2 regions of the Pararhizobium sp. P1_E7 genome follow, and region 2 is predicted to be linked to the other one. Evidence: riboswitches for the same ligand, from Rfam matches in the RefSeq annotation. Region 2 holds a riboswitch; the other holds the start of a gene.

Evidence for each region. A riboswitch is a leader RNA that binds a small molecule or an ion and turns the genes downstream of it on or off. The one in region 2 is predicted to bind thiamine pyrophosphate.
Region 1: it holds a riboswitch for thiamine pyrophosphate, as region 2 does, so the genes downstream of both, thiB (thiamine ABC transporter substrate binding subunit) here and thiC (phosphomethylpyrimidine synthase ThiC) in region 2, are expected to answer to the same signal.

Annotation. Positions count from the first base shown of each region.
Region 1 is NZ_JBFUBH010000023.1:22,109-26,269, forward strand. It holds gene AC1D17_RS19050 (MarR family winged helix-turn-helix transcriptional regulator) at 1-27, opposite strand, end outside; gene AC1D17_RS19055 (MDR family MFS transporter) at 148-1,650, shown strand; TPP riboswitch at 1,715-1,831, shown strand; gene thiB (thiamine ABC transporter substrate binding subunit) at 1,872-2,882, shown strand; gene AC1D17_RS19065 (glutamine amidotransferase) at 3,082-3,825, opposite strand; gene AC1D17_RS19070 (tellurite resistance TerB family protein) at 3,827-4,161, opposite strand, start outside.
Region 2 is NZ_JBFUBH010000009.1:20,187-24,347, forward strand. It holds gene thiC (phosphomethylpyrimidine synthase ThiC) at 1-1,499, opposite strand, end outside; TPP riboswitch at 1,588-1,726, opposite strand; gene AC1D17_RS12320 (GntR family transcriptional regulator) at 1,879-2,547, shown strand; gene bioB (biotin synthase BioB) at 2,725-3,756, shown strand; gene AC1D17_RS12330 (8-amino-7-oxononanoate synthase) at 3,756-4,161, shown strand, end outside.

The DNA.
Region 1 (4,161 bases), on a different contig from region 2:
GTCCAATGTGGAAGATGCGTGATCCATGCCTCATCCTAGCAAAACGAGCCGGTTTCATAAAGCATGAATATGCGTTGCGCATAAATGTGCTGTTGACAATTATATGCTAAGAGCACATAAATTGCCGAAAGCAACCGGATATCTCTGATGGACATGCATGTCACACCGGCGCCGCTCGTATCGAGCCCCGCGCTTCGCCTGACCCTTTTCTTCTTCCTGATGACGGCGCTGTTCATGGCGACGCTCGACAACCAGATCGTTGCGACCGCGCTGCCGACCATCGTCGGCGAGTTCGGCCAGATGGAACGCTTCGGCTGGATCGGCTCGGCCTATCTGCTTGCCACCTGCGCCGTCATGCCGCTCTACGGCAAGCTCGGCGACCTGTTCGGTCGCAAATATGTGATGATCGCGGCGGTAACGATCTTCACGCTGGGGTCGATCGCCTGTGGGCTCGCCGTCTCGATGAACACGCTGATTGCCGCCCGCGTGCTGCAGGGGCTGGGTGGCGGAGGCATCATGGTGTCGATCTTCTCCATCAATGCCGATCTGTTCGAGCCACGCGAGCGGGCGAAGTACCAAAGCTATTCCAGCCTCGTGCTGATGGCGTCCGGCGCCGTTGGTCCGGTGCTCGGCGGCACGATGAGCGACCTGTTCGGCTGGCGTTCGATCTTTCTCATCAACATTCCGATCGGCATCGCGGTGCTTGCCGGCCTGTTCATCTTCCTGCCCTATCGCCGTCCGACGCGCCGTCCGGCGATCGATTATGCCGGAGCGATGCTTCTGGCCGGTACGGTCACCTGCGCCGTGCTCCTGGGCGATGGCGCCGAACTGTTCGGCTCGTTGTTTTCGCTCGGCAGCCTGGCGATCGTTACGCTCGGCGTGGTTTGCGCGGCAGCCTGGGTCTTTGTCGAGCGGCGGGCGCCCGAACCGATCGTGCCCTTGACACTGTTTGCCAATCCGACTTTCAGCCTGATGCTGGTGATTTCGCTGGCGAGCGGCGCCGTCGGCATCGGCATGGTCAATTATTTCGCGCTGTTCCTGCAAACGACGACCGGGCTGACGCCGTCGCTCGCCGGGCTGCTGTTCATCATGCTGACCGGCGGCATCGTCTGTGGCTCGCTGACGGCGGGGCGGCTGATTTCGCACTCGGGCCGCTACAAGCCGTTTGCGATCGTCAGCGCCAGCCTGACGGTGCTGGCACTGACGATCTTCTCGCAGATCCAGCCCGGCACGCCGCTTCTTGTCATCTGCGCCGTCATGGCGCTGCATGGCATCGGCATCGGCTTTGGCCAGCAGGTACCGATCATCGCCGTCCAGAACATTGCGTCGCGCGGCGATGTCGGTGCCGCCACCGGTGCCGTCACCCTGTCGCGCATGGGCGGCGCCTCGATCGCCATCTCGATCTACGGCGCCATCATCGCGGCAGGCCTCGCCCGCGGGACGACAGCGATCCCGGGTGTCGCCGATGTCGAGAAACTGACGCCGCTGGTGCTGTCGATGCTGCCGGAAGCGACGCGCCAGCTGGTCGCGCAAAGCTATACCGCCGCCTTCATGCCGCTGTTTCTGACGGCCGGCGGCATTTCGCTGATCGCGCTGATCTCGGCCATCAGCCTGAAGGCCGTGCGGCTGCCGCAAAAGCCGGCGGCGTGAGGGGATTAACCCACCCCTTGCCACCGACCACTTGCCAAGCATTTCGCCCGGGTCTAAACCTCCTCCTGCTCTAACGGGGTGCCGTTCGTTCCTTGGGACGTTCGGCTGAGAGGCTTTGTCAAGCCAACCCGAAGAACCTGATCCGGCTTGTACCGGCGGAGGGATTAGACGGCACAATTGAGCGCCCTCTTCCCAATTTTGGATTTATAAAGGAGGCGCGGATGCGCAAGGCAATCATTCCATTCATCGCGGTATTCGCTGCCCTCGCCACGCCGTTTTCCACTTCTGCCGAAGACAAGGTGCTGACGGTCTACACCTATGAAAGCTTCACCAGCGAATGGGGGCCCGGCGCCAAGGTCGCGGAAGCGTTCGAGAAAACCTGCGGCTGCAAGGTTTCCTATGTCAGCGTCGCCGATGGCGTCGAGCTCCTGACCCGGCTGAAGCTTGAAGGCGCGTCCTCCAAGGCCGATATCGTGCTTGGCCTCGATACCAATCTCGTTTCCGAAGCCAAGGCGACCGGCTTCTTTGCGCCGCACGGTATCGATACCTCGGCCGTCAAGGTTCCCGGTGGTTTCAGCGACGATACGTTCGTTCCCTATGACTACGGCCATTTTGCCGTGATCTACGACACGCAGGTGATGAAGGAGCCGCCGAAGAGCCTGAAGGAACTGGTCGAGGGCGATGCGAACCAGAAGATCGTCATCGAGGATCCGCGCACCTCGACGCCGGGGCTCGGCCTGCTTTTGTGGGTGAAGTCGGTTTATGGCGACGAGGCCGCCGCCGCCTGGGCAAAGCTCAAGGATCGTGTGCTGACCGTCACCCCCGGCTGGTCGGAAGCCTACGGCCTGTTCACCAAGGGCGAGGCGCCGATGGTGCTGTCCTACACGACCTCACCGGCCTATCACATGGTCGCCGAAGGGACCGACCGCTATCAGGCGGCAGCCTTCTCGGAAGGTCATTACATCCAGATCGAAGTGGCCGGCATGACGAAGGCTGCCAAGGACCCGGCGCTGGCCAAGGAATTTCTTGCCTTCGTCACGGGGCCTGAGTTCCAATCGATCATCCCGACAACCAACTGGATGATGCCGGTCGCCGCCGTCAAGGAGCCGCTGCCGGAGGCGTTTAGCAAGCTGGTGACGCCGGAAAAGACATTTTTGATGTCGTCCGACGAAGTTGCCGCCAACCGCAAGGCCTGGATCGACGAGTGGCTCGCCGCCATGAGCAAGAACTGATACGGTCGGGGAGCGACGGTTTCCTCTTCTTCCCAGAGGGGATCGTTGCATAACCCTGGCGCATCCTTGTGTTGGTCGCCGGTGAACCTGCCTCTGCGCCGCCAGCCCATTTGGACTGCGGTGCCAACACAGGCAGGGGATCACATCTCAGCGATTTGCAACGGTCCCCTTGAGAGGGAAACAGGGAGCATTCAGTTGCTCAAGCGCTGATCTTCTCTGCCTGCCGCTGGAAGACATGGGTGAGAAACCGGTCCATCCAGGCGCGCAGCGGCGCGTCGTGGTCCATGCGGCCTTCCAGATGGGCGCGGCCGAGTTGCGCACCGGGCAGTTCGAACCGGTGCGCGCCATGCACGACCCAGCGATGCATCATTACCCGCGTCAGTTCGCCATGAAACTGGATGCCCCAGGCATTGTCGCCATAGCGGAAGGCCTGGTTGGGATAGATACTGCCGGAGGCGAGCAGTTCGGCGCCCGCAGGCAGGTCAAAACCTTCGCGGTGAAACTGGTAGACCATCGACGGCCATTCCATCAGGGCGCGGCCTTTTTCGGTGGCGTGCAACGGATACCAGCCGATTTCCGCCTGCCCTTCATGGTGCGGAGCGACCACGCCGCCGAGATGGCGGACCAGCATCTGGGCACCGAGGCAGATGCCGAGGAAAGGCTTGTTTTCGGTCAAAGGGACGGAGAGCCAGTCGATTTCGCGGCGGACATAGTCCTCTTCGTCATTGGCGCTCATCGGCCCGCCGAAAACGACGGCGCCGGCATGCCCATCCAGCGTGGCGGGCAGGGGGTCGCCGAGCACCGGGCGGCGGATATCGAGGCTGAACCCCTTTTCCAGCAGCAGGTGTCCGACACGGCCGGGGCTGGAGTGTTCCTGATGCAGGATGATCAGGACCGGCTTGCCGGTGTTGCGCCCATAGAACGTGCGGTCGTCGAAAAGCATTTCACTTTTCCTGTTGCGCGGTGGTCTCCTCCACGATGTCCAGCTTGGCGGCCACCTCCTGCCGCTTGATGATCCTGTCCCTGCCGGAAACGCCGAGCAGATCGGCGATCCGCCAGATCACGTGGTCTTCCATCTCGCTGCGCTTGCCATCGGCATAGACAATCTCCCACAGCATGCCGACGAGGTCTATCCGCTGCTCCTCGGAAAAATGCCGTTTGATGTCGGAGGTGAAGCGGAAGAAGTCGATGGCCTGGCTTTCGGCGGTTTCGCCCGCGGCGATCAGCGCGTCGAGTGCCGCATCGTCCAGCTTGTAGTGATCCTTGATCATCGAGCGCA
Region 2 (4,161 bases):
GCGTGGGCGGCGATCTTGTAGGTGATGACGCCGACCTTGACGTCGTTGCGGTCGGGCAGGCCCAGATGCTCCTTCGGCGTGACATAGCAGAGCATCGCCGTACCGAACCAGCCGATCATCGCAGCGCCGATACCCGACGTGATGTGATCGTAGCCGGGAGCGATATCGGTCGTCAGCGGCCCCAGCGTGTAGAAGGGTGCCTCGCCGCAGACTTCCAGCTGCTTGTCCATGTTTTCCTTGATCTTGTGCATCGGCACATGGCCGGGACCTTCGATCATCACCTGGCAGTCCTTCGCCCAGGCGATCTGGGTGAGTTCGCCGAGCGTTTCGAGTTCGGCAAACTGCGCGGCGTCGTTGGCATCGGCGATCGAGCCGGGACGCAGGCCGTCACCGAGCGAGAACGTCACGTCATAGGCGCGGGCAATGTCGCAGATCTCGTCGAAATGCTCGTAGAGAAAGCTTTCCTTGTGGTGATGAAGACACCACTTGGCCATGATCGAGCCGCCGCGCGAGACGATGCCGGTAACGCGGTTGACGGTGAGCGGGATGTAGGAGAGCCGCACGCCGGCATGGATGGTGAAATAATCGACGCCCTGCTCGGCCTGCTCGATCAGGGTGTCGCGATAGACCTCCCAGTTGAGGTCTTCGGCGATGCCGCCCACCTTTTCCAAGGCCTGGTAGAGCGGCACAGTGCCGATTGGAACCGGCGCGTTGCGGATGATCCACTCGCGGATATTGTGAATGTTGCGGCCCGTCGACAGATCCATGACGGTATCGGCGCCCCAGCGTGTCGCCCAGACCATTTTCTCGACCTCTTCCGCCATCGACGAGGTGACAGCGGAGTTGCCGATATTGGCATTGATCTTCACCAGAAAGTTCCGGCCGATGATCATCGGTTCGGATTCCGGATGGTTGATGTTGGCCGGAATGACGGCCCGTCCGCGGGCAATCTCCTGGCGAACGAACTCGGCCGTAACGTGATCCGGAATGCGCGCGCCGAAACTCTCGCCGTCGCGGATGAGCGCTTCCTTCGCTGCCTTGCGGCCGAGGTTTTCGCGAATGGCGATATATTCCATTTCCGGCGTGATGATGCCGGCGCGGGCATAGGCGATCTGGGTGACGGCCTTGCCGTCCTTGGCTTTCAATGGATGGTTGCGGATTGGAAATTCCGGCGTCAGCCGTTCGCCGGTGGCAAAGCCGTTGTCTTCTGGCTTGACGTGCCGGCCGTCATAGGCCTCGACATCGCCGCGTGCGACAACCCAGGCCTGACGCTGCCGGGGCAGGCCCGCGTCGATCGAGACGATATGCGCCGGGTCCGTGTAGGGGCCGGAGGGATCATAGACGGTGACGGGCGGTTCGCCCGATGTCGGATGCACGGAAATTTCGCGCATCGGGACACGAATGTCCGGGTACAGTTCACCCGGGATATGCACCTTGCGCGAGGCCGGCAGAGGGCCGGTCGTGACGGTCGGGGTAATGTTCTTTGCGGCAATAGTCATGGTTGAGGCTCCAAAGGTTGGAGACCCAGTCATCAGAGCCGGAATGATGAAAAGACGCTGACAGGAATCCGCACGCAGAGTCCCAGTCGCTACAGCGCTTGCACCGTCCCTACGCCAGTATGAACTGGATCAGGTTCAACGGGTCACTGCGCTGCTTGAAGGTGGCAAAGCCACCTGTCACGCCAGCAGAATCTCAGCCCCTTGTCGGGACCCCCCTGGTGAATGCGCCAAGTTAGGCATAGTTTTGGACAGAGCGTCAAGGGCCGTCCGGCGCGTCGATCTCCACTCTTCTTCCGGTTCCAGCTCGAAGACTGTGAAGATGTCCAATGATTTCAATCGCGGTCTCGACAGCGCCGTCACGGCAAATTATCTATAAAAAATGACCTCAGCGAGCGAAGACACGATTGCCAGCCGCATCAGCCGCATCCTTGCCGATAGGATCGTGACTGGACAACTGGATCCGGGCACGAAGCTGCGGCAGGACCATATCGCCGAGGAATTCGGAACCAGCCACGTGCCCGTGCGCGAGGCCTTCCGCCGGCTTGAAGCGCAGGGTCTTGCCGTCAGCGAACCGCGCCGCGGCGTGCGGGTCGCGTCCTTCGATTTGAAGGAGGTTCGCGAGGTCGCGCAAATGCGGGCAGCACTTGAAGTGCTGGCGCTTCGCCATGCGGCGCCGCATCTGACGCCCGCCATTCTGGATCAGGCCGAGGAGGCGACGGTCGCAGGCGACAATTCCCGTGATGTCCGCTCGTGGGAGGAGGCCAACCGCCGCTTTCACACGCTGATTCTGACGCCGTGCGGCATGCCGCGCCTTTTGGCTGCCATCAGCGATCTGCATGCCGCCAGCGCCCGTTTCCTGTTCGCCAGCTGGCGGTCGGAATGGGAAGTCCGCACCGACCACGACCACCGCGCCATCCTGGCGTTTCTGCGTCAGGGCAATATCGAAAACGCCGCTCCCGTTCTCGAGCGGCACGTGCAATGGATCGGGCAAAAGCCGGTCCGCAATGCCTCCGGCACCACGCGCGACGCCTTCGCCATCGTCGGCTGAAGCCATTTTCCATTTTCTTTTCCCATGATTTTTGCCGCTCCCGGCGCATCCGGCAGGTTTTGAAAGCCCGTATTGCGTGAAATTAATGGCTGCGCACCAAAAAGTTGGTTGCGATTTTATGGCCTCCGCTAAATTATAGATAATATTATTCTTTAATCTATCATGTGGGGTGCTTTGATGCTGAGAGAAGAAAACCGATCCGACATCTCGGTTGAACAGGGCGGGATAGGCGGCAGATCCTGGCAGGATGGCACCGAACCCACAGGGGTTTCTCTCGATCAGGCAAGAATTATCTATAATTCTCCCTTCAACGATTTGCTTTTCCAGGCGCAGACCGTCCACAGAGCGCATTTCGATCCGAACGCGGTGCAGATCAGCCGGCTTTTATCGATCAAAACAGGCGGTTGTGCCGAAGACTGCGGTTACTGCAGCCAGTCGGCACATGCCCCGACCGGCCTCAAGGCCTCCAGGCTGATGATGGTCGAAAAGGTTCTCGCCGAAGCGCGCAAGGCAAAGGATGAAGGCGCCAGCCGTTATTGCATGGGGGCCGCCTGGCGCAGCCCCAAGGATCGCGACATGGAAACGCTGGTGGCGATGGTCGCAGGCGTCAAGGCGCTTGGGTTGGAGACCTGCATGACGCTCGGCATGCTGTCGCCCGAGCAGGCGGGGACGCTGGCGGATGCCGGCCTCGATTATTACAACCACAACATCGATACGTCCGAAGAGTTCTATCCACAGATCATTACCACGCGCACCTTCGCCGACCGGCTGGAAACGCTCGCCAATGTTCGCGAGGCCGGCATGAAGGTTTGCGCTGGCGGTATCCTGGGCATGGGCGAAACGACGGACGACCGCATTTCCATGCTGGTGACGCTCGCCAACCTCCCGGAGCCGCCGGAAAGCGTGCCGGTCAACATGCTGATCCCGATCCCCGGCTCAAGGCTTTCCAATGCCGAACCGGTCGATCCGGTTGAATTCGTCAGGACCATCGCGCTCGCCCGCATTCTGATGCCGCGCTCGCATGTCCGCCTCTCGGCCGGGCGCACCCAGATGAGCGATGAGATGCAGGCGCTCTGTTTCTTCGCCGGCGCCAATTCGATCTTTGCCGGCGACACGCTGCTGACGGCTGAAAATCCGGGCGAGGACCACGACACGGCCTTGTTCCGCCGCCTTGGTCTGAAGCCGATGGAATTGGAGCCTGCCGAATGATGTCCGCGCAAGGTCTTGCCCGCTACGAAACCACGCTGGCGGGGCTGGAGCGCAAGGGCAGGCGGCGCACATTGGTGGCGCAGACCGGTGCCGATTTCAGCTCGAACGACTATCTGGCCTTCGCCGGCTCAGCGCGGCTGGCGGCAGCGATTGCGTCTGCGCTTAAGCGCGGCGTACCGGCCGGTGCCGGCGGCTCTCGGCTGCTGCGCGGCAATCACCCGGAGCACGAGGCCCTGGAGGCAGAAGCGGCGACCTTTTTCGGAACCGGGCGCGTCCTTTATTTCGGCAGCGGCTATGCTGCCAATACCGCGCTCTTCTCGACCCTGCCGCAGCGTGGCGACCTCATCGTGTACGACGCATTGGTGCATGCCAGCGTCCATGAGGGAATTCAGGCGAGCCGGGCGC